Regions from separate parts of the Shewanella sp. VB17 genome, predicted to be linked through region 2. Evidence: predicted binding sites of a transcription regulator. Region 2 holds the regulator's gene; each other region holds the start of a gene.
What was found. The regulator ArgR, encoded in region 2, controls arginine synthesis, uptake and breakdown. The targets are predictions, from matches to a motif close to ANTGAATANNTATTCANT.
Positions count from the first base shown of each region.

Region 1: the regulator ArgR is predicted to act here: its motif matches at 4,246-4,263, upstream of gltB (glutamate synthase large subunit).
Region 3: the regulator ArgR is predicted to act here: its motif matches at 2,949-2,966, upstream of HQQ94_RS19420 (aspartate aminotransferase family protein).

Region 1 covers NZ_JABRVS010000001.1:1,616,424-1,624,439, forward strand. Annotated here, with positions in the region: gene gltB (glutamate synthase large subunit) at 1-4,198, opposite strand, end outside; gene HQQ94_RS06900 (Hpt domain-containing protein) at 4,836-5,201, shown strand; gene oxyR (hydrogen peroxide-inducible genes transcriptional activator OxyR) at 5,557-6,465, shown strand; gene HQQ94_RS06910 (adenylate/guanylate cyclase domain-containing protein) at 6,518-7,585, opposite strand; gene mutH (DNA mismatch repair endonuclease MutH) at 7,792-8,016, opposite strand, start outside.
Region 2 covers NZ_JABRVS010000001.1:1,163,344-1,171,359, reverse strand. Annotated here, with positions in the region: gene folA (type 3 dihydrofolate reductase) at 1-255, opposite strand, end outside; gene cgtA (Obg family GTPase CgtA) at 273-1,439, opposite strand; gene rpmA (50S ribosomal protein L27) at 1,571-1,825, opposite strand; gene rplU (50S ribosomal protein L21) at 1,842-2,153, opposite strand; gene ispB (octaprenyl diphosphate synthase) at 2,429-3,400, shown strand; gene mdh (malate dehydrogenase) at 3,565-4,500, opposite strand; gene argR (transcriptional regulator ArgR) at 4,842-5,312, shown strand; gene HQQ94_RS04895 (Dyp-type peroxidase) at 5,434-6,369, opposite strand; gene HQQ94_RS04890 (glutathione S-transferase) at 6,814-7,410, opposite strand; gene HQQ94_RS04885 (ferredoxin--NADP reductase) at 7,476-8,016, opposite strand, start outside.
Region 3 covers NZ_JABRVS010000001.1:4,499,592-4,507,607, reverse strand. Annotated here, with positions in the region: gene HQQ94_RS19430 (prolyl oligopeptidase family serine peptidase) at 1-1,626, shown strand, start outside; gene HQQ94_RS19425 (HDOD domain-containing protein) at 1,710-2,852, shown strand; gene HQQ94_RS19420 (aspartate aminotransferase family protein) at 3,231-4,448, shown strand; gene astA (arginine N-succinyltransferase) at 4,571-5,590, shown strand; gene astD (succinylglutamate-semialdehyde dehydrogenase) at 5,599-7,059, shown strand; gene HQQ94_RS19405 (DUF1338 domain-containing protein) at 7,219-8,016, shown strand.

The DNA of each region.
Region 1 (8,016 bases), 450 kb from region 2:
GACCGAATCGATCAAATACATAAGCAAAGCCTCCAGTCATACCTGCTGCAAAGTTAACCCCTGTTCTACCTAAAACAAGTACGACACCGCCAGTCATATATTCACAGGCATTGTCTCCTACGCCTTCAACGACTGCGATAGCACCTGAGTTACGAACAGCAAATCGTTCACCTGCTGTCCCTGCGGCGAATAGCTTACCTCCAGATGCACCATAGAGGCAGGTGTTGCCAATAATGGCGGAGCGATCACTAAGGAAGGTACTGCCTGATGGCGGATGTACGGTGATTTTCCCTCCCGACATGCCTTTACCAACATAGTCATTAGCATCACCACATAGAGTGAGTTCGAGTCCTGGGCTGTTCCATACACCGAAACTTTGTCCAGCGCTGCCATTGAAATTTATCTGTATCGGCTGTTTTGCTCCCTGTTTACCTGCTGTTTGCGCGATAAAACCTGATAGTGATGCCCCGACGGAACGATCGGTGTTATTGATATTAAATCTGGCTTGGATTGATGTGCCTGCAATAACGGCCTCTCGCACTTGACGAAGTAACTCAATGTTTAATTCACCTTTATCTAAAGTGGGATTGAGCTCTTGCCATGTTCTGGCGCTGTTGATAGGGATTTCAGGCGTGTATAAAATAGGAGTTAAATCCAATCGCTGTTGCTTTGATGTTTGCCCTTTTAGTGTGGTTAACCATTCACTGTGACCGATAAGATCTTCAAACTGAGTGACCCCCAGTGCTGCCATGCCTTCGCGGATCTCTCTTGCTACAAACTCAAAGTAGGTAATGACGCGTTCTGGAAGACCATGATAATGCGCATTTCGCAGTTTTACATTTTGAGTGGCGACACCAGTGGCACAGTTATTTAGATGGCAAATTCGTAAGTATTTACAGCCAAGTGCTATCATAGGGACGGTGCCAAAACCAAAACTTTCAGCGCCGAGTAGGGCAGCTTTTAGTACATCTTGTCCTGTTTTTAATCCGCCATCGACCTGAAGGCGAATTTTATGCCTAAGTCCGTTTTTAACCAATGCTTGGTGTACTTCGGCTAAGCCTAGTTCCCATGGACTGCCTGCATATTTAACCGATGTAATGGGGCTTGCGCCAGTGCCACCATCATAACCAGAAATCGTGATCATATCGGCGTAAGCTTTTGCCACACCAGTGGCGATAGTGCCGACACCGGGTTCAGACACGAGTTTGACCGAGATCATTGCTTTGGGGTTTATTTGCTTTAGGTCAAATATCAGTTGTGCCAAATCTTCAATCGAATAAATATCGTGGTGAGGCGGTGGTGAGATGAGTGTCACACCAGGCCTCGCGTTACGCAATGCTGCTATTTCGACACTGACTTTATGCCCCGGGAGTTGCCCCCCTTCGCCAGGCTTAGCGCCTTGAGCAACCTTGATTTGCAATACTTCAGCATTCATCAGGTAGTGAGCTGTGACCCCAAAACGTCCTGACGCGATTTGTTTAATTTTCGAGTTACGCTCTGAGTTGAAACGCGCAGGATCTTCCCCACCTTCACCCGAATTTGAGCGACCTCCAAGTCGATTCATCGCTACAGCCAACGCTTCATGTGCTTCAGGGCTTAGGGCACCGATACTCATGGCTGCGCTGTCAAACCTTGAGTAAAGCGTGTCTGCTGATTCAACACTATCGAGTTTGACTGGAGTGAGTTTACCTTTAATGGCGATAAGATCGCGCAGGGTTGCTATGGGGCGGTTATCGACCAGTTGTGTAAACCTTTTATAATAGGAATAATCTTTATCTTTTAGGCAGGCTTGTAGTGTGTTGACGACATCGGGGTTAAAGCAATGGTATTCCCCTCCATCGACATATTTAAGTAAACCGCCTTGTGCTAGTGGCTGGTGGGCACGAAAAGCCAATTTGTGGAGTTGGACTTGATCTTGCTCAAAGTCGATAAAGCTGGCTCCCTCGATACGACTTATTACCCCATTAAAACAAAGGTCGATGACGTTACTGGCAATACCAATGGCTTCAAATTGTTGACTACAGCGGTATGAGGAAACGGTGCTTATGCCCATTTTGGACATTATTTTCCGCAGGCCTTTATCGATGCCTTGACGAAAATTAAGCATTAAGGGGTAGTTGTCTGCAATATGATGAATTTTAGCCAGTGCCGCTATACTTTCGTAGGCAAGGTACGGGTAAATCGCTGTTGCTCCAAAACCCAGTAACACGGCGAAGTGGTGAGGATCACGAGCAGATGCGGTTTCAACGATGATATTAGTGTCACAACGCAGACTTTTATCCACTAATACTCGCTGAATAGCGCCTACAGCCATTGCCGCTGGGATCACTTGCTTAGAGTGTGCCGTTGTTCGGTCAGATAAAATAAGTAAAGTGGTCCCTGAATGTGCCAAGCGTTCAGATTCATGACAAATACGAATGATGGCTTGTTCTAGGCCTTCTGTGACCTTGTAATTGAGATCAATGGTGTCGGCACGGTAGTAAGTAGAGTCGAGTGCTAATAGTTGATTAAAGTCGCTATAGAGCAATACGGGAGAGTTAAACATCACTCGGTAAGCATGGCCGGTTGTTTCATTGAACAAGTTTTGTTCTCTGCCGACGCAAGTAGAGAGCGACATTACATGTTTCTCTCTCAATGGATCGATCGGAGGGTTAGTGACTTGAGCAAATTTTTGCCTAAAGTAGTCGTACACAGTACGTGACTTTTTAGAGAGTACGGCCATGGGAGTATCATCTCCCATTGAGCCGGTCGCTTCTTCACCTTTTTGAGCTAACACCCATATCACTTGCTCAAGTTCTTCGCGTGAATAACCAAAGTGTTTCTGGTATTGCAAGAGTTTATCTGGCGTAAATTCACATAGGCCTTGTTGGGCTGGTGGGATCTCTTCTGCTGGGATCAAAGTTTGACTGTTTTTTGCCATCCATTCCTTATATGGGTGGCGGCGTTTAAGATCATTATCGATTTCAAATGAAGAATAAAGTTGTCCGTTTAGTGTGTCTAATACCAGTAATTCTCCTGGACCTACGCGGCCTTTTTCTACCACTTCATCGGGAGCATAATCCCAAATACCCACTTCAGATGCTAAGGTGAGAATTCTGTCTTTAGTGATAATATAACGTGATGGGCGTAAGCCATTACGGTCAACCGCACAGGCGGCATATCGGCCATTAGTCATAACAATACCGGCAGGTCCATCCCAAGGCTCCATGTGCATAGAGTTGAAATCGTAAAAGGCTTTAAGCTCTTCATCCATTTCAGGATTGCTTTGCCATGCGGGTGGAATAAGCAGACGCATAGAGCGATACAGATCCATGCCACCTGCCAGCAGCATTTCAAGCATGTTATCCAGTGAAGAGGAGTCTGAGCCCGTTTCATTAACAAAAGGCGCAGCTTGTTGCAGATCTGGCAACAGTGGTGCGTTAAATTTATAAGCACGTGCTCGTGCCCATTGTCTGTTACCTGTAATTGTATTTATTTCACCATTATGAGCTAGATACCTGAATGGTTGAGCGAGCGGCCATTTAGGTGACGTATTAGTGGAAAATCTTTGATGGAATAAACAGATTGAACTTTGCAACCTGATATCAGCTAAATCTAGGTAAAACTCAGGCAGATCTACAGGCATCATTAAGCCTTTATAAACGATAACTTGGCCTGATAGGCTGGCGACATAGAAATGGTTATCATGATGCAATTGCTGTTCTAATCTGCGTCTTGCCATATACAGACGGCGTTCGAGATCTTTCTCTCTCCAACCAATTGGGGAATTGATCAATACTTGATAGATTTGAGGTTGGCTTTCTTTGCCTATAGGCCCTAGAACATCGGGATTTACTGGCACTTTTCGCCAACCAGCGACACTCAATGTCTCTTTTTCTAATTCGCGTTCAAATAGTTGCTTAGCGTGATCTGCTAATGGAGTCTCTTGGTTAAGAAAAATCATGCCGACGGCAAATTTACGGCTTAAATGCCAGTCATTTTCAGCCGCGATTGTTTCAAAGAATTTGATGGGAAGCTGCATTAGCAATCCACAGCCGTCACCCGTTTTTCCATCAGCAGCGACGCCACCTCGGTGTTTCATACGGTCTAAGCCATGAATGGCGGTTCTGATGATGCGATGGCTAGGTTCGCCATCCATCTGGGCTATTAGGCCAAAACCACAATTATCTCTCTCAAAACTGGGGTGATACAAGCTCATTACACAAACTCCCTAAACTTAAACTGAATACTACTCGGGAAAATGTTGTTATATATATATGCACCCGAACCATTCAAATTAACGCTTGAGTCGGTAAAGGTCAAACCTAATAATTGCATGTATTATATACTCCTTTAGCATATGGATATATAATCAATGTCAATCTAACGTTAACGTAAACTGTCAACGTCATCTTATAACCTTATGAATAAGTGATGTTTTTAATAAAAAAAATCAATAGCTATTGATAGGCTATAATCAAAACTCTCATGTTGATTTTTGATTAATATGAATTTAATTATAAAGACAATGAATTATTCCTGATGTTTTATTTGACTGTTTATGCACTGCTAGTGAGTTAACTACATTTTTATTGCTGTTTTTTTGCGGGATCTGTATTTTGGTCCTCTTCCCCGTTGTCATAAATGAGTACAGAGCGGTGGGTTAACATTGATATTATTAGCGTTTCACTATCAATGGCTTCAACAGTAAGAGGGATGTTGACTAATGATTGGTTAGAAAATGGCTAATAAGTGAATGTTATTTAGTCTTATTACTCATTTAGTTGCGTCAGCAATTATAGTGAGTATTATGTTGTAAATAATATACATTCAAATTTTTTAAGGGGTGCCTTAATATGGCTACAGCTGAAATAGAGTCAATTTTAGATCTTAATACTTTAGAGCAATATTGCAGCGCGATCGGTGCGGGCACTTTATTAAAAAGTGTCGTGTTATTTGAGCAGCTAATGCCTGAGTATGTGGGGAATTTGATTAATGCTAAGGAAGCTCGTGATAAAGACACTTTATGTTCAGAAGCCCATAAGTTTAAAGGTGCTGCAGGTTCGGTGGGTTTAAAACGTATTCAGCAGTTTGCTCAATTACTCCAGCATGGTGAAGATGCTGAATGGGAGACTCATCATGAAATTTGGCTACAAGGAATTGTAGATAATGCAAGTTTAGATCTGGCTGAACTTAAGCGATACTTGGAATCTAAAGCTTAATCTAGACTTAGACATTAATATACTCAAATGACCATAAAATGCAGGATTTAACCTGTCGAGAAATAACAGAGTTCAAAGGATGAACTTGTTATTCTCGGCTCTGGCATCTTCGGTAACGACTCTCAATGAGATGCTTGATAATTCTCCTGCATTATTCTTCCATCTGATCCATAGGGAAATGTCTTTTTTTGCTATGGAGTAAAGTAGGCTATGCAGTCGCCATTTAATGAAAGTATTGATGAAGGATCTTCTCATTAGTGCTTTTTATGGTGGACAATTAACGAAAGTTACATCAATAGTGTGATAGAGTTAATATTGAATATTCGAATGAAAATATTAATTGGTAATCGATTTTATGAAGCACTTACCTAGTTTAAAAAATCTCTACTATCTCGTGAACCTTTATCAAGAACAGAACTTTAATCGTGCTGCTAAGGTGTGTCATGTCAGCCAGTCCACGCTTTCTAGCGGCATACAGAACTTAGAGGAACAACTTGGTCATCAGTTGATTGAGCGTGATCATAAATCATTTATTTTTACTGCAATAGGTGAAGAAGTCGTACTGCGTTCACGAAAGCTGTTGACAGATGTTGATGATCTTGTTGATTTAGTGAAGTATCAAGGCGAGCCTATGACGGGGGATATTCGCTTAGGCTGCATACCGACTATTGCGCCATTCTTGTTAAGTCGAGTGCTTAAGCACTGTCAGGATACCTACCCGAACCTAACGATGTTCCTCAAAGAGGATACTACTGAAAGGTTGCTTGATGCGTTAGGTAAAGGTGAACTTGATCTTTTATTATTAGCTCTGCCTGTTGATACTAGTGGCTACCATAGCATGAAGGTTGGTGTTGATCCCTTTAAACTCGTGTTGCATCGTGATTTGGCGAGTCGAATCATGGCACCTTTAGATTACCAATCTTTACCAGATGAAAGTATTTTTTTACTTCAAGCTGAGCATTGCATAACCGGACATGCCGTCAGTGCTTGCCAATTAGTCGATAGTACAAAAGTCAATTCATTTACCGCAACGAGTCTGCATACTTTGGTGCAAATGGTTAATGGTAAGCTAGGAACGACATTTTTACCTCAAATGGCTATTGATGCAGGGATACTTAATCATACCGATTTAGTTGTAATGCAGCCCCCAGGTGAAACACCTTATAGAGATATAGGCTTAGTGTGGAGACAAACTTCGAGTCGTATATTGACCTTTAGAACGTTAGGTTTAGCGATCCAAGATCTATTAAAAAAAGGGATATAAACGTAAATTTTACAAGTAACAAAAGCCTGACTTTATTTCAGGTTTTTGATGATTAGTTAACGCTGACACCAAATACTTCAATGGAGTGTTGTTTCCCCTTTAATTTTACAGGGCCAAGTTGGTTGAGTGTGTATTGACAGTTGTCTTTATCTACGAGAGATTCAAGTTCGCCTGAAATCAACATTCTCTGATTGAGTGGATGACATTGCTCTTGCAGCCTAGCCAATGTATTCAGAACATCGCTAAAGAAGCTTATTTCTTGTTTTTGGACACCGACGACAGCAGCGACGACTTGCCCACAATGTGCAGCTGCTTTGAACTTAGGGACAAAACCATATTGTTTTTTGAAATATTCACGTTGCCAATGTAATTGTTGACTGAATTCAAAATAGATATTGAAACAGCGATCTGCACGTATCCCTTCTTTTAAAGGCCAATGTATTAATACAGCATCGCCCATATAGCGGTATATCTCGGCTTCATTATTGACAACGGTATCAGATAATTGGCTGAAACTATCTTGTATTAATCGACTGAAACGATAATCTCCTAGGGTTTCGGCATGATTGGTTGAAGCAACCATATCGAGATACAGAAATAATCTTTGTTCATACCTAGGTTTATGATATTTACCTAGTCCAATATTAAGCAATACACGTGGACCGACAAGTAGAGCCATTTGTTCGATAAAGGCTAAGCCGACTCTCACGACAACCAGATAAACGATAATAGCCTGAAATGAGCGATTATAAATGATGTGCGGCGTTAGCATTTGTCTTAAAGTTGTCATGTGGTTTTCTACGGCCCACATGTTGAGAAATTGGGTGATATATGCAAGTGTTGTAGCACCGAGTAAGAGAAATAAGCCTTTAAAGATAACTGAGAATAAATAAGGAAGACGGTTTATTGCACTAAAATCGGCTATTAGGTTAGACATCCAGTGTAAGCTACCGAAAACGATCCCCATATAGATAGATAATGTGGCTAGATCGGCTGTGCCTACCGCCCATTGTGGAAGATTAGGAGTTTGTGCGTACCGAAAGAACACAAATCCCGCCATGGCGATTCCCCAAGCGAATATCGCAAAAATGAGTTTTTTTGCTTGTATACGAGTTCTCACGGTTACGTGTATATCCTAATGCAGCCTACAAGGCGTCATTTTATAGGAAGTATCTATCATTTCCAGTAGTATTTGTGATCTATGTCAAATGAAAGCCAGTTACTGACGTGGATTGGAATCAATGCTCATGGATATATTAATGAAAAAGAATGATTTTATGTTCTTGATAGATGTAAAAATGGGATCTGTTATGAAGGAGAATATTTTCAAGAAAATGCTTGAGAAAGTATTGATTGAGTAAAGGGTATTTTGAGATAGAAACCTCTAGGGTTGGTCATTTCAGTCTCGCCATTCATACCGATACTTTTTGTGACAGATCGGCTATTGGCTCCTTTTGGTCTTAGTTGCAGCACTTCCCCGTGTCTGGCTGTAAGCTGTTTTATTTGACCGAGAGCAATAAACTCCATTATTTCTTCCCAATCTTGCTTCAA
Region 2 (8,016 bases):
TTTTATGGCTGCTTCAAAAGAAGTAACGCACGTTGTCCCTTCGATTGTGAGCCCTTCTTGGCGGCTAATCACAATATTATGGCGACCGGGTAATGGTCGCCCAATAGAATCAAAGGTTTTACGCCCCATCACGATAGGCTTACCCAATGTCACAGCTTTAAAATGGCGAAGGTCTTCAGGAAGATGCCATGGCATTTGGTTATCTTTCCCTATTACACGATGATTAGCCATCGCGGCGATTAAGGCTATTTTCATGACGTCTCCGTGAATTTTTATCTTTGGTAGATAACTTTTACGTCATAATCATCATCGTCAAAATCATCATCGTCATCTTCATCGACATAATTCTCATTCAATGACTCATTGGCATTTTCATGATAATTATCCCACTTGAATTCAATTTCAGCTTCTTTATCAATCTCTTCCTCAGGTGGAAGTGCATCAATAAAGTCGATTAACTTAAGGCTTAAAGAATCTGTACCATCACGGTTATAGGCTGAAATAGTATAAACATCGCCTTGCCACTCTAACTCTTTAACTATGTGTTCTGTCCGCTCTTTCACCTCATCTTCAAGTAAAAGATCGGTCTTATTGATAACTAACCAACGTGGCTTACCTGCAAGTTTAGGTGAATGTTTTTCAAGCTCAGCAACAATTGCACGTGCGGACTCAACAGGATCCGTGCCATCAATAGGGTCAATGTCAATAATATGCAGTAGAACACGACAACGCTCAAGATGCTTTAGAAACTGCACCCCCAAACCTGCGCCATCTGCAGCACCTTCAATCAGACCTGGAATATCGGCGATCACAAAACTTTGTCCATGTCTTGGGTTAACAACACCAAGATTAGGCACTAAAGTTGTAAAAGGATAATCGGCAACTTTGGGTTTAGCTCTTGAAACAGCACGAATAAAAGTAGACTTACCCGCATTAGGCATGCCTAAAAGACCAACATCGGCAAGTAACATAAGCTCAAGTTTTAAACTGCGTACTTCACCCGGTGTACCTAGCGTCTTCTGTCTTGGCGCGCGGTTAGTGCTGCTCTTAAAGCGGGTGTTACCTAATCCGTGAAATCCCCCCTTTGCAACTAACATTCTTTGACCGTGGGTGGTTAAGTCACCAAGTGATTCTTGTGTTTCCTCATCGATAGCACGCGTGCCGACAGGAACAATAAGCACTAAATCTTCACCGCCATGACCAGTACAATCACGACCTCGACCATTTTTACCACGTTCAGCACGATGAAAACGCTCAAATTGAAAATCAATTAATGTGTTGTAACTTTCATCAGCTTGCAGATACACACTGCCGCCATCACCACCATCGCCGCCATCTGGGCCACCATCGGGTACATATTTTTCACGTCGAAAACTGACGCAACCACTACCACCATCACCAGCTTCAACTCTGATCACAGCTTCATCGACAAACTTCATACCTACTCCGGGCACCACAGAATAAAAGAATTATACTTCTTTGTGACTCATGTAGCCAAAATTTTTACCATAAACAATAAAGCCCCACCAAAGGCGGGGCTCTAACAAGCGATCTTAGCCTTAGCTAAAGATTAGCCTTCGATGCTAATAAACTTACGATTATTAGGACCTTTAACTTCAAATTTTACTTTACCGTCAGTTAAAGCAAATAGAGTATGGTCACGACCAATCCCTACATTGATACCAGCGTGGAATTTAGTACCACGTTGACGAACGATTATGTTACCAGCAAGAACTGATTCACCACCGAAACGCTTTACACCAAGACGTTTGCTTTCTGAATCGCGGCCGTTACGAGTCGAACCGCCAGCTTTTTTATGTGCCATGAGTTATAACTCCTAATTAAGCGTTGATAGCTGTAATTTTAACTTCGGTGAACCATTGACGATGGCCCATTTTTTTATCGTGGTGCTTACGTCGACGGAATTTAACAATCGTTACTTTCTCATCACGACCGTGGCTAACGACGGTAGCAACAACTTTGCCACCTTCAACCAAAGGTGCACCAACATGAACAGTCTCACCGTCTGCAACCAAAAGAACTTGGTCAAATTCAACAGTTTCGCCTGTAGCGACTTCTAATTTTTCTAGACGAACAGTATGGCCTTCAGCAACACGATGCTGCTTACCACCACTTTGAAAAACAGCATACATAGCTATTTTACTCCGATTTTTCTAACACGCCGCTCAATTATTGAGGTAAGGACGTATAAAAGCTTTAATGACAATGGTCGCGGAGTTTACGTTAAGAATGCCAAACTGACAACCCTTAATTCAATAAGAATAAAAAAAGAACGGAATTACTCGCAGTATTGCCTTCTAATTGATGCCTTGAGACATATTTTTAGGTAGAATCCTTACCATTATAACATTTAAGCCATAAATGGGGCCTTAAGTATTTATTGCACCCCATCAACAAGAGCCTATATATGGATTTGAACGCCATCCGTCAATTAGCCGACAACGACATGCAAAACGTTAATAAGCTAATATACAAACAACTAGAATCTGATGTAGCCCTTATTAATCAACTGGGCTTCTATATTATTAATGGCGGTGGCAAGCGTATGCGCCCACTCCTGTCTATTTTAGCTGCACGAGCTGTAGACTACAAAGGAGAAGCTCACTTAAAACTTGCCGCAATTATTGAGTTTATCCATACCGCATCATTATTGCATGATGATGTTGTCGATGAATCATTACTGCGCAGGGGAAGAGAGACTGCTAACGCGCTGTTTGGCAACAGTGCAAGTGTTCTCGTTGGTGACTTTCTCTATACTCGTTCCTTTCAAATGATGACCGAATTAGGCAGTATGAAAGTGCTTGAAGTGTTGGCCGATGCAACGAATGTATTGGCTGAAGGTGAAGTATTACAACTAATGAACTGCAACGATCCCAACACTACCGAAGACAATTACATGCATGTCATTTATTGTAAAACAGCCAAGCTTTTTGAAGCAGCAACTCGCCTAGCTGGCGTATTAGCTGATACTGCTGAAAATATTCAAATAGCATTAGCTGAGTATGGTAAATATTTAGGAACCGCTTTCCAATTGACCGATGATCTTCTTGATTATACATCTGATACTGAAGAGCTAGGAAAGAATATTGGTGATGATCTTGCTGAGGGAAAGCCCACCCTACCGCTTATCTATGCTTTATCCCATGGATCAGATAAAGAACAATCGCTGATCCGTGCAGCTATCGAAAAAGGCGATGGCACAGATAGTATTAAACCTATATTAGCAGCCTTAGATCGTTGTGGTGCACTTGATTACACCTTTAAACGTGCTCAACAAGAGTCAGAGAAAGCCATCAGTGCCCTTTCTATACTTCCAGATACCGAATACAAGCAAGCACTGATATCTCTTGCTAAAATAGCTGTAGAGCGTAGTCATTAATTTTATCGCGTTCAGATGCCACTCTATGATCTCTATAAACATAAGGGTGACAAATGGTTAAGCGAAATACCATCGGCACATGATAAGTAAACAATAAATCTCCAAGACATTAAAAAGGAGCCAACAGGCTCCTTTTTAATGTCATACTCTACGTTATTCGATGCTTATTTAACAAACTCGACACCCAGTTTAATATCGGCTTGTAGTGTATCAAGCATTGCGTCACGAGCATTAGCTTCAAATTCACTAATATCACCATAAGCTAGCACTTTTTCCACCCCATGCTTCCCGAGTAAAATAGGTTGTGCAAAAAACTCAGCATGTTCACTCCCACCATCGACATAGGCACACTCAACAACATTTTGTTCACCTTGCAAACCACGCACAAGTGAAAGGCCAAAACGACAAGCAGCCTGCCCCATAGAAAGCGTCGCGCTACCACCACCTGCTTTAGCATTAACAACTTCAGTACCTGCATTTTGAATACGAGTTGTTAATGTAGCAACTTCATCATCTGTAAAACTCACACCTTCTATTTGAGAAAGTAGTGGAAGAATCGTCACCCCACTGTGGCCTCCAATGACATTCACCTTAACATCCGCAACATTAAGGCCTTTAGCTTCAGCAACGAATGTCTCAGAGCGGATCACATCAAGCGTAGTAATGCCAAACAACCGATTTTTATCGTACACGCCAGCGGCTTTCAATACTTCAGCAGCAATAGCCACTGTAGTATTAACAGGGTTAGTAATAATACCGATCAGAGCATTTGGACAAGTAGCAGCACACTTCTCAACCAAGTTTCTCACGATACCAGCATTGATATTAAATAGATCTGAACGATCCATTCCCGGTTTACGAGCAACGCCTGCAGAGATCAGAACAACATCAGCACCCTCAAGTGCTGGCGAAGGATCTTGGCCAGCAAAACCTTTTATTTCAACAGCAGTCGGAATATGACTAAGATCAACCGCAACACCTGGTGTTACAGGAGCAATATCATATAGTGATAGTTTAGAATCGGCAGGTAATTGCGTTTTAAGCAGTAGGGCAAGAGCTTGTCCAATACCACCAGCGGCACCAAGTACAGCAACTTTCATAGTTATCTCCGTCATTTATTAGGTGTTTATGATGTGGATTTATCTTTCTAGATACCCGCAAGACTACTGGATCAATCAGACAATTTCAATTCCCCCTTAACCTTGATTAGATTTTTATTTTTCTTCATTATCTTTAAAAGAGCTTAATTAAAGATAGCAGTGTGAAATAACATTTATTTTACACTAAAAATCATGTATAACTTGTACCGTTTACATTCATTACAATCAATAAAAAAATAAAACTTTCGTGAATTTTTATTCACAAAAGTAGAATATTTGTTGACAAAAACGTCTAGTATATTCAGAATGACACAGTTTTTTGAATATTAAAGAATAAAAAAATGCAAGCAACAAAAACTCAAGATCAACTGGTTAGAACCTTTAAAGCCATTTTGAAAGAGGAACGCTTCGGTTCCCAAAGTGAAATAGTCATTGCTCTTCAAGCTGAAGGCTATAGTAATATCAATCAATCAAAAGTATCTAGAATGCTCAGCAAATTTGGTGCTGTTCGCACCCGTAATGCTAAGCAAGAAATGGTATATTGCCTCCCAGCAGAACTTGGCATACCTACAGCCGGTAGTCCACTTAAAAACCTCGTGTTAGATGTTGATCACAATCAAGCAATGATAGTGGTAAGAACAAGCCCTGGCGCCGCCCAATTGATTGCCCGTTTACTCGATTCAATCGGTAAACCAGAAGGGATACTCGGCACCATAGCAGGTGATGATACGATTTTTATCACCCCATCCAATATCCAAGAAATCAACAAAACCTTAATGACGGTTAAGTCACTGTTCAACTTTACAAGCTGATCTCTATTAAGAGCACGCTAAATAATTAAGAGAGCCGATAAACACCAGCACTCTTAATATTGAATCTGCCACTTAAAAGTAGCAGAACATACAATTTTAAATCGTTTAAACAAAACAATATTTAGTGCGACTCGCGTTCAATAAAATCTAACGAGGGAGCAAAGAAAGAGGCTCCTGTTAATGCTTGGCTAAAGTGTAGTAGGTGGTCATGATTACCATGCTCATCTCCATGCACCATGCTGTTGAGCATTTGTTCAAAGTTATCTGAATTACGACAATTTGAAATAAACATAAGCCCCTGCTCTTTTACTGTTCCGTAAGGCATGCTTTGTCTTAAAATCTCCATCGGGTTTCCTTGCAGATCTTTAAGATTAACACGCTTAACATGGCTCGTTAGTGGCTTATCAGCAGCGGCATATTCAATATTATCTTGCTTCGTTCGACCAATAATATCTTCTTGTTTTTTTTGAGGAAGTCTATGCCATTTACTCAAGTTATGAGCAAACTTTTGCACATGAACATAGCTGCCTGATTTAAAATCTTTATCCTCATCACCCACTAGCGCGACTTCTTGACGATGACGTCCCTTCGGGTTTTCGGTGCCATCAACAAAGCCAGTTAAATCTCGATTATCCATAAATCGAAAACCACGCTCTTCATCGACTAACTCCACTAAACCTTCAAACATTTGACATATCTCGTTGGCTATCAAATGCAAAATATCAAAACGATCACAGCGAATATGTACAAATAAATCATACTCTAAAGCTGGTGCATCACGATTACCGGCAGTCATTGCAGGAAAGGGCTTTAATTCTGCGGGGCGATTAGATAGGTACAAGCTATCCCAATAATTAGCACCGACAGCGATAAAGCCATTAAAGGCAGTATCAGCATATTGATCACTCAACTCATAGATATATTGAGCGATATTGGCTAAACAAGGTCGTAATTGCGACTCAACGCCATCATTAGCATTAAACATTAAATAAACACTGTGTAAATTACCTTCAGCACACACTCCCAATTGTTCACGTGGCATAACCTGATTTTCCATCTCTAAAATCACCTTTGAGTATTCATTTATTATTGACAGTATTATCTACAATTTTAAATATTAATGATATTACGACCCATCAATAAAACCAGTATCAAGCTTACACTCTTTAGCATACATGAATATCTTAATATTTAACTCACTTTACGCCTCTGTAAAACAAGAGAATATGTAACAGTAAGCAAATTTTTGCATCCCCATCTTAAAACCCAATAGATCACCACAACATAGACGACAAGAACAAAACATAAAGAAGGCACTAAACACCTAGACTGACTCTTTGAACGGGAACTAATTGATAAAGCTAACAGTTTACTTCGTAGTTAGCAGGCTGTTGTCATCTTGAAAGAGTCTATAAGGCTCTCATTTTATTGATTCACCTATCAGTACTATAAAAATTGCAAACAACACTTTAGAATCTATATCTGACATGCTAACGGCATATTAACTCGGCCTGCTACTGCGCATCATAGTGAGATGTTCAATACCCGACAGCCAAGTTGCTGTTGCTGGCGCAACTCTTTTCCATTGTAAATCTGAATGCCTAAAGTCGAGGTATTCGAGTAAACACGCTAAACAAATTTGTTGGATCGTCAATTCTGGAGTCACCATAACACCTGATCTTTCTATCTCTTTTAGCCCTCTTAACAATGATTGTTCATATCTAGCCGTCCAAAATAGAGAACATTTCCCTTCAAACTTTCTAAGCTGTTCTTGCCTTAAAGAGACTGCGGCATCCAATAAGCCATTAATCAGAGAAAGTTGACATTCACTCTTCCAATGATATCCGTTACCACCAAAGAGTCTGTTTCCTCCAAAATGATGATCTAAATATCGTAGGATCACTTTACTGTCATAAAGCGGAGAGCCGTCATTAAGTTGTAAACAAGGGATTTTACCTAATGGATTGATATCAAGTAGATCTTCACTATTGTCCATAGGATTAACCACACATTCCGTTATGCCATCAATCTCAAGGTGCTGGATCAGTACCCGAACACAACGAGAATAGGGAGACGTCTCTGAATATAATAATCTCATTTAGTTAATCTCTTAACCTATAAATATTAGATTATAGGTTAGTCGAGATACTTAGGCAGTCGAGTCTACCAATACTTTTCTATTGTTATCTGTCCAGGCGCTCGACGAAGGTTTTTGCTTAAGCCTTTTTCTAACAAGATACGATTAGCATCTTTAATCATTTCAGGATTACCACATAACATCACTTGGGAATTTTCAGCTGTGATATTAAGACCTAAATGCCGCTCTATTTCACCAGATTCAAGTGCGGTAGATATTCTACTTGTCAGTGCATTAGGATAAGGTTCTCGCGTAACAGAAAAAAGTAACTTAAATTGATTTGGGTATTTTTTCTCAAGCTGTAATAACTTATTTTTATAAGCAAGATCTTTGGCTTCTCTAACCCCATAGACAAGTACAACATGTTCAAATCTATCCCAAGGTTCAACGGTCTCTAGTATAGAAATAAATGGTCCAACAGCGGTACCTGTAGCAAGTAACCACAAATCTTTCCCCTGAGGTGGTACTTCTTCTAATGTCATAAAGCCTGCAGCTTTAGCTGATACTTGTATGCACTCACCAACCTTAAGCTTTTGTAAATTAGGGGATAACAATCCATCAAGAACC
Region 3 (8,016 bases), 3.3 Mb from region 2:
ATGCCTAACTATCTTAGTAGAGATGGTCATATTGATGCCATACCTGTTCGCTCTCGAATTGCTGAGGATAATATTCCTGGAGAACGTTTGGTGTTATTAGATCTTAATTCTCATACACAAACAGCTATCAGTATCGAAGGACTTGAGGGATATGATGACGATGTGTTAGCGAGTGTGAAATCTGAAAACGCTAAGGCAAAAGGAGAACCATATTATCCTGTGCGATCACCGCGAAAAATTCAGTTAATACAAGATTGGGGTTGGGATCAAAGTGCGATCCAGTGGCAAGGAAGTGACAATAAGGTCGCCATTATGCTTGAGGCGATTGATAATAAAGATCGCTGGATAGCGACATTAGATCTTGATAACGGTGTACTTAACACTGAGCATAGGTTACATGATAATGCCTGGATTAATTATACCTTTAATCAGTTTGGTTGGTTGCCAGATAGCGATGCGCTTTACTATTTGTCTGAACAATCGGGTTACTCTCATCTTTATCTTAAGCCTGTGGGTGAGTCAGCTAAAGCGTTAACTCAAGGTCAGTATGTCGTGAGTGAGATCACCCTTGGTCCTAAGGCAGAATTTATCTACTACAAGGCAAATAAAGATCATCCAGGGATCGATAATGTGTACCGTGTTGAGATTAATACCGGTAAAAATGAGCAGTTAACCCATTGGGATGGCAAGCTTGATTATCGCTTAAGTCCAGATGGTAATAGCCTATTACTTACCGCATCTCGCCGCACATCGCCTAATGAGCTTTATGTGCAAACGATTGGCGGTAAGCTAAAAAAAATGACCTCATACACAAGTGACGCATTTAAAAATTACCCTTGGCAAGCGCCAGAGATTGTCACCGTGCCATCGAGTCATGGTGCTGAGAATATTCATGCCAGAGTGTATTTACCCCAAGGGTATGATAAGAGCCAAGCTAGCAAGTATCCGGCGGTGATCTTTAATCATGGTGCAGGATATTTACAAAATGCCCATTATGGTTTTTCTGTTTATTTTCGAGAGTTTATGTTCAATAACCTACTAGCTCAACAAGGTTATGTTGTTATGGACATGGATTATCGGGGGTCAAAAGGATACGGACGTGATTGGCGTACTGCGGTGTATCGCCAAATGGGCACGCCAGAAGTTGAAGATTTACAAGATGCTGTTAATTGGATGGCAGTTAATATTCACGTAGATGCTAACAAGGTTGGTACTTATGGGGGATCCTATGGTGGTTTTTTGACCTTTATGGCATTGTTTAACAAGCCTGAGCTATTTCAAGCAGGTGCTGCGTTGCGGCCGGTGACGGATTGGGCGCATTATAATGCTCCTTACACCTCCAATATTCTGAACACACCAGATATCGATCCAATTGCTTACCAACGTAGCTCGCCGATTGAACATGCCCAAGGTCTGCAAAAACCATTGCTTATTATGAGTGGTGTACTTGACGATAATGTTTTTTTTCAAGATAGCGTGCGTTTAGTGCAGCGTTTGATTGAGCTGGAAAAGCCAATGTTCGAAACGGCCATTTATCCTGTTGAGTCTCATGGTTTTAAGGAGCCCTCGAGTTGGTTAGATGAATATCGTCGAATTTATAAATTGTTTGAACAAGAACTAAAATAGTTGATTAAGCCTCCACAGCGAGGTTTTTTTTTGTCTAAAATAGTATTAAGTTTTATTTATATTCTTTTTGGGGAAAATCAATAGTGGCGATATCGGTAGCCGGAGGAGTTAGGCCTGGCAAGGTCATTGAAATAGAGCATAGGCTTTATCAACAGTTAATTGTGGGTAAGCAACAGTCTAGTTCTATGTGCGATGAACTGGGTGAAGGCGTAGAGCTTGATGCTAATAAGCTAGCGGTAGAGCGTGAAGCTGCTTTAGAGCGGTTAGCAAAGAAGGTAGAGGATAAACAGTTATTTGAACGAATTTCAACACAATTAGTCGATGAAGTCGGAGCTGCCATTGATCATCGTCTGGCGTCTACTGATGGCGTTATAAAAAGCTCAGGAATTAATGAATCTCAGTTGTTGATTTTAGAGCTAGTACAGGACAGTAAAATTGATATCAATCGTTTGATTTCTTTGATTGAACATGAATCATGGTTAGTTCGAGATTTGCTTAATATTGTCAATAGTGCTTCTTTCAGGCACCGCAATAGTAAAGATCCCGATATAAAAGTGACAGATGTAAAGTTAGTGCTTAACTTTATCGGTCTTGAAAATATTAAGTTACTTGTTCCCTATTTTTGTTTGAGAAATTGGTTGCCATCAGGACACGCGAATTTATTGTGGATCACACGTAAATTGTGGCGTTATTCAATGATCAGTGCAATTGCGGCCCAAGCATTAGCTAAATTACATGAAAAAGATAGTGTATTTGTCTATACCTGTAGCTTGTTAAGCCAGTTAGGCCCTTCAGTTGTGTTGACAAATAGCGCTGTACTGTTCACAAATACATGGGACTTTTGGTTGCGAGAGGCCAGTAAAAGTAGAGATAAAGATTTGTATGATGCGGTTTTAGCCACAGAGTTCCCATCTGAAAAACTGTACGATTTGGTCATACAGTATGGTGATAGATTGAATTGGCAGTTATTGGAGCAATTAAATTGTCATAACAGCGGTATGGCATCTGTGATGGCTGAACTCGATAATAATTTGAGTTATAAAGATCTTTCTGAAAATGCAGCCATTGTTGCCAGAGCAAGCTGTTACGCTAAAGTACTGCTATTGGATGAAATGAAACAGCTGGCCCCTCAAGAGAAACGTATTATGTTTGACTATTATGAGTTGAGCAAGCAGGAAATCATTAGGTTAAAAAGTCAGAATTATCGTAAGTTAGACATCATGTAGTTGTTTTATTACCCTTTATTCACTCTTGCTTCAAAGCGAATTTAGCAACTTAATACTAGAAGTAAACACCTTTATGTGTGTTGTATATGCGTATATTGTAAATAAATAGTCATAATAGACCTCGGTAAATTTTTTTATGACTAAATATGTTCAAAATCCCCGCTATAAATGCTTGTATCATTCTTAAAGACAAATCTTTATGCAATATAGATATATTGTGATCTTAATTGAGTGGAAGAAACTGGTGTTTTGATCACATTTTCGTTATTAATGTCTATTAAGTAATGTGAACACGTACCGTCACAAGTGTCATTATAAAGAAAAAAGGCGGGCGCAGTGGCTTTTAGAGCCATTAACCATAATAAAGGATAAGAAGGTATGAGCGTGAACAAGACCCTAACAAGAGCACAATTTGATGAAGTCATGGTGCCTAACTATGCGCCTTCGGCTATTATTCCTGTTCGTGGAGAGGGAAGCCGAGTGTGGGATCAGGAAGGGAATGAGTTTATCGATTTTGCCGGTGGGATTGCAGTTAACTGTTTGGGTCATTGTCACCCAGCTTTAGTTGGAGCATTGAAAGAACAAGGTGAAAAGCTTTGGCATTTATCCAATGTAATGACTAACGAACCCGCCCTTACATTAGCAACGAAACTGGTCGATGCCACTTTTGCCGATAAGGTTTATTTTGCAAATTCAGGTGCAGAAGCAAACGAAGCTGCTCTTAAACTGGCGCGTCGCTATGCGATGGATAAATTTGGTGCAGAAAAAGATCAAATTATCGCATTTGATAAAGCTTTCCATGGACGTACATTTTTCACTGTCAGCGTGGGAGGCCAAGCGGCTTATTCTGATGGTTTTGGTCCAAAGCCACAGAGTATTACTCATGTGCCTTTTAATGATATTGCAGCATTGGAAGCGGTGTTTTCTGATACGACTTGTGCAGTTATGATGGAGCCCCTTCAAGGAGAGGGCGGTATTATTGATGCTGATCCTGAATTTTTACAAGTTGTGCGTGCTTTGTGTGATAAGCATAATGCGCTGCTGATATTTGATGAAGTTCAAACGGGTGTGGGTCGCCTTGGCGAGCTTTATGCTTATATGCGTGGTGATGTTGTGCCTGATATATTGACAACGGCTAAGGCGCTTGGTGGAGGATTCCCTATTGCAGCGATGTTAACTACTAAGGCGATTGCTGATCATCTTAAAATAGGGACTCATGGCTCAACGTACGGTGGTAATCCATTAGCTTGTGCTATCGGTAATGCCGTGCTTGATGTTGTTAACACACCAGCAGTGCTTAACGGTGTTAAAGTGCGTGAACAATTATTGCGTGATGGCCTCAATAAGATTAACGCTAAATATCAGGTTTTTTCTGAGGTTCGTGGGCAGGGTTTACTGCTTGGTGCCGTCATGAATGATAAATATCAAGGACGTGCTAAAGACTTTTTGACAGCATCGGTAAACGAAGGGCTTATGACGCTGATCGCAGGTGTTAATGTCGTACGTTTTGCTCCTTCTTTGGTTATTCCTGAAGCGGATATTGCTGAAGGCTTAGTTCGCTTTGAGCGTGCCGTGGCTAAGATTGTAGCGCCTTAATTAACATCTTGGATGTAGGGTAAATACCTACATTGAGCATACTTTACCCTTAACCGTTTTTTACTTGCCTCATCGCCGGTAAAAAACGTTAAGTGCCTGAGTGAAAGTGAGGAAACTTTGAGATGTTAATAATACGTCCTATCCTATCTAGCGACTTTGAAGCCTTATATCAAATAGCGGAAGAATCCGGCCATGGAATGACATCATTGCCTGTCAATGAAGCGTTACTTAAAAATAAAATAGCCCGAGTAGAAGCCTCATTTTTAAAAGAGGTGGATAAGCCCTTCGATGAAGGTTATTTGATGGTGCTTGAAGACACTGAAACGGGTGAAGTTGTTGGAACCTGTGGCCTAGAAGCTGCTGTGGGAATGGAAGATGCCTTTTATCATTATCGGCTTGGTACCGAGGTCTATTATTCAGAGCAGATTGATGTTCGCAATGAAGTAGAAACCTTGACTTTATGTCATGATTACACCGGAGCTGCAGAACTTTGCACCCTGTTTTTACGTGAATCTTACCGTAAAAATAACAATGGTCGGATGTTATCGCGTAGCCGGTTTCTCTTTTTAGCTCAGCATTCTCAACGATTTGGTCAAACCGTGATTGCCGAGATGCGTGGTCAAAGTGACAAAGAGGGCCATTCACCATTTTACAATTGGCTACAAAAACACTTTTTAGGGATAGATTTTGTTGAAGCTGATTACCTTTCTGGTTTAGGTAAAAAAGCTTTTATGGCTGAGATGATGCCCAAAAAATCTGTGTATGTTTGCCTGCTACCAGAAGAGGCGCAGAAGGTGATCGGTGAAGTTCATAGTAATACGCGTCCAGCGTTGAATTTACTTAAGGCAGAAGGTTTCAGATTTCGTGGTTATGTGGATATTTTTGATGCTGGCCCAACGGTTGAATGCAATATCAATGATATCCGCTCTGTTAAAGAGAGCCGCTTGCTGAGCATCAATATTGGGGTAGCCCCCATATCTGAAATCAGTTATATCATTGCTAATACTCAATTAGTGAATTATCGCGCAACCTCTTCGACACTGCTTGTTAGTGCAGACAGTGATGAAGTTGTTATTTCGCCGGAATTAGCAGCAGGTTTGCTGCTTAAACAAGGTGATCAAATCCGTATTTTGGCTTTGTAGGAAAAATAATGACGCAATTTATTAATGGTCAGTGGGTGCCAGGTTTAGGTCATGATGTGATCTCTAAAAACCCAGCCAATAACCAGGTTATCTGGAGTAGTCAAACAGCAACAGCAGAACAGGTGAATATCGCCGTTGAAGCTGCCCGCACAGTGCAATTCGATTGGTTTATGCTTGGATTTGAAGGTCGTTTGGCTATCATCGAAGCTTACCGTATTGAGCTTGAAGAAAATAAAGCTGAAATCGCAGAAGTGATTGCACAAGAAACGGGTAAGCCACAGTGGGAAACAGCGACAGAAGCCGGTGCTATGATTGGTAAAATTGCTCTTTCAGTTGCAGCTTATCATAAGCGTACGGGGAGCAGTGAAAATGATACACCGGCGGGACGTGCAGTGTTGCGGCATAAGCCTCATGGTGTGGTTGCGGTATTCGGGCCTTATAATTTTCCAGGCCATCTACCCAATGGTCATATCGTTCCTGCATTGCTTGCGGGTAACACTGTGGTGTTTAAACCATCAGAGTTGACGCCTAAAGTCGCTGAGCTAATGCTTAAGCTTTGGGAAAAAGCAGGATTGCCAGCGGGGGTGATTAATTTAGTTCAAGGTGAAGTTGAGACGGGGAAAGCGTTAGCTTCGCATCCACAGATCGATGGGTTGTTTTTTACGGGCAGTTCACGAACAGGTCATATGCTGCATCAACAATATGCAGGTGAACCTGGTAAAATCTTAGCGCTAGAGATGGGTGGAAATAATCCCTTGATAATCAAAGGGGTTAAAGACACCAAAGCGGCTGTGCATGATATCATTCAGTCTGCTTATATCTCATCAGGCCAACGTTGCACCTGTGCACGTCGCCTTTATGTAGAGAAAGGTGTCGAAGGTGACGCATTACTCACTGAGCTGACTGCGGCTGTTAAGCGAATTCAAGTCGGCGCTTGGGATATGCAACCTCAACCCTTTATGGGGGCAATGATCTCAGAAGCTGCCGCTAAAGGGATGGTGTCAGCTCAACGTAATTTACTTAACTTAGGAGGGACATCACTGGTTGAACTGACGCATATTGAGGCGGGAACAGGTTTGGTTTCACCGGGTCTTATTGATGTTTCTCAGGTGATAGAATTACCTGATGAAGAGTATTTTGGCCCGCTGCTTCAAGTCATACGCTACAGCGACTTTGATGAAGCGATTAAGCTGGCGAACAATACTCGTTATGGTCTTTCTGCTGGTATTCTCGCTGATAGTCGTGATGATTATGAGTATTTCTTAGCCCGTATTCGTGCGGGGATCGTGAATTGGAATAAACAGATCACAGGCGCTTCAGGTGCTGCGCCATTTGGTGGTGTTGGCGCATCGGGTAACCATAGGGCGAGTGCATTTTATGCGGCAGATTACTGTGCTTATCCTGTCGCTTCTGTCGAAGCTGATTTGGTTAGCCTGCCTGCGAACTTAAGTCCAGGTTTGAGTATTTAATTCAATGAAAATGAGAGGTGCTGTAAGGTACCTTTTATTTATAGTATAGAAAGATAGATAGGTAAAACCGTTATCCATCGTTGTACTTATATCGTCAAAAATACAATAGCATGGTTTCGACTGTGTCTGAATAACACGATGTTGTTAAGGAATTAATTGATGCACACAGATATTAATAGGTTATTTGGCTGTCTTTGGGATGATTATGTCGAAATGACGCCCTCTGCAGGTAAGGTTCATCAACTCTTGTCAAAAGGAGAAGTCATAATCAATGATCATATTGCATTGCGTACGTTTAACCTTGAGAAGGTAAATTTAAGCGTTTTAGCGGCTCATTTTGAACGTTTAGGTTATGTTGACAGCGGTGATTACTATTTTGAAGCGAAGAAATTGCAAGCTAAGCATTTTGAACATCCAGATCCGACCCAGCCTAAAGTATTTATCTCAGAATTGATGGTTGAAGAGTTTAGTCCACAGCTGCAGGGTATTATTAAAGGCTTAATCAACCAAATTGATATCGACGCGACTCAAGCCGATAATTTTCTCTATTCTGGGCGACATTGGGATCTGGATTTTACGACCTACGAAGCGCTACTTGCTGAAAGTGAGTATGCGGCTTGGGTTGCTGCATTTGGTTATCGGGCTAACCATTTTACTGTTTCAATCAATCATCTTCCTGGATACTCAACGATTTTGGATGTCAATGAAACCTTGAAGCAAGGTGATTTTATCTTGAACTCTGCAGGTGGTGAAGTCAAAGGCTCTGCCGAAGTTCTACTCGAACAGTCAGCCACGATGGCTGACAGGATAGAGGTTAACTTTAAAGACGTTCAGAAATCGATTCCAAGCTGTTTTTATGAATTTGCCTTACGTTACCCTAAAGCTGACGGTGAACTTTATAGCGGCTTTGTTGCAGCCTCTGCAGATAAAATTTTTGAGAGTACTAATGCTAGTTAA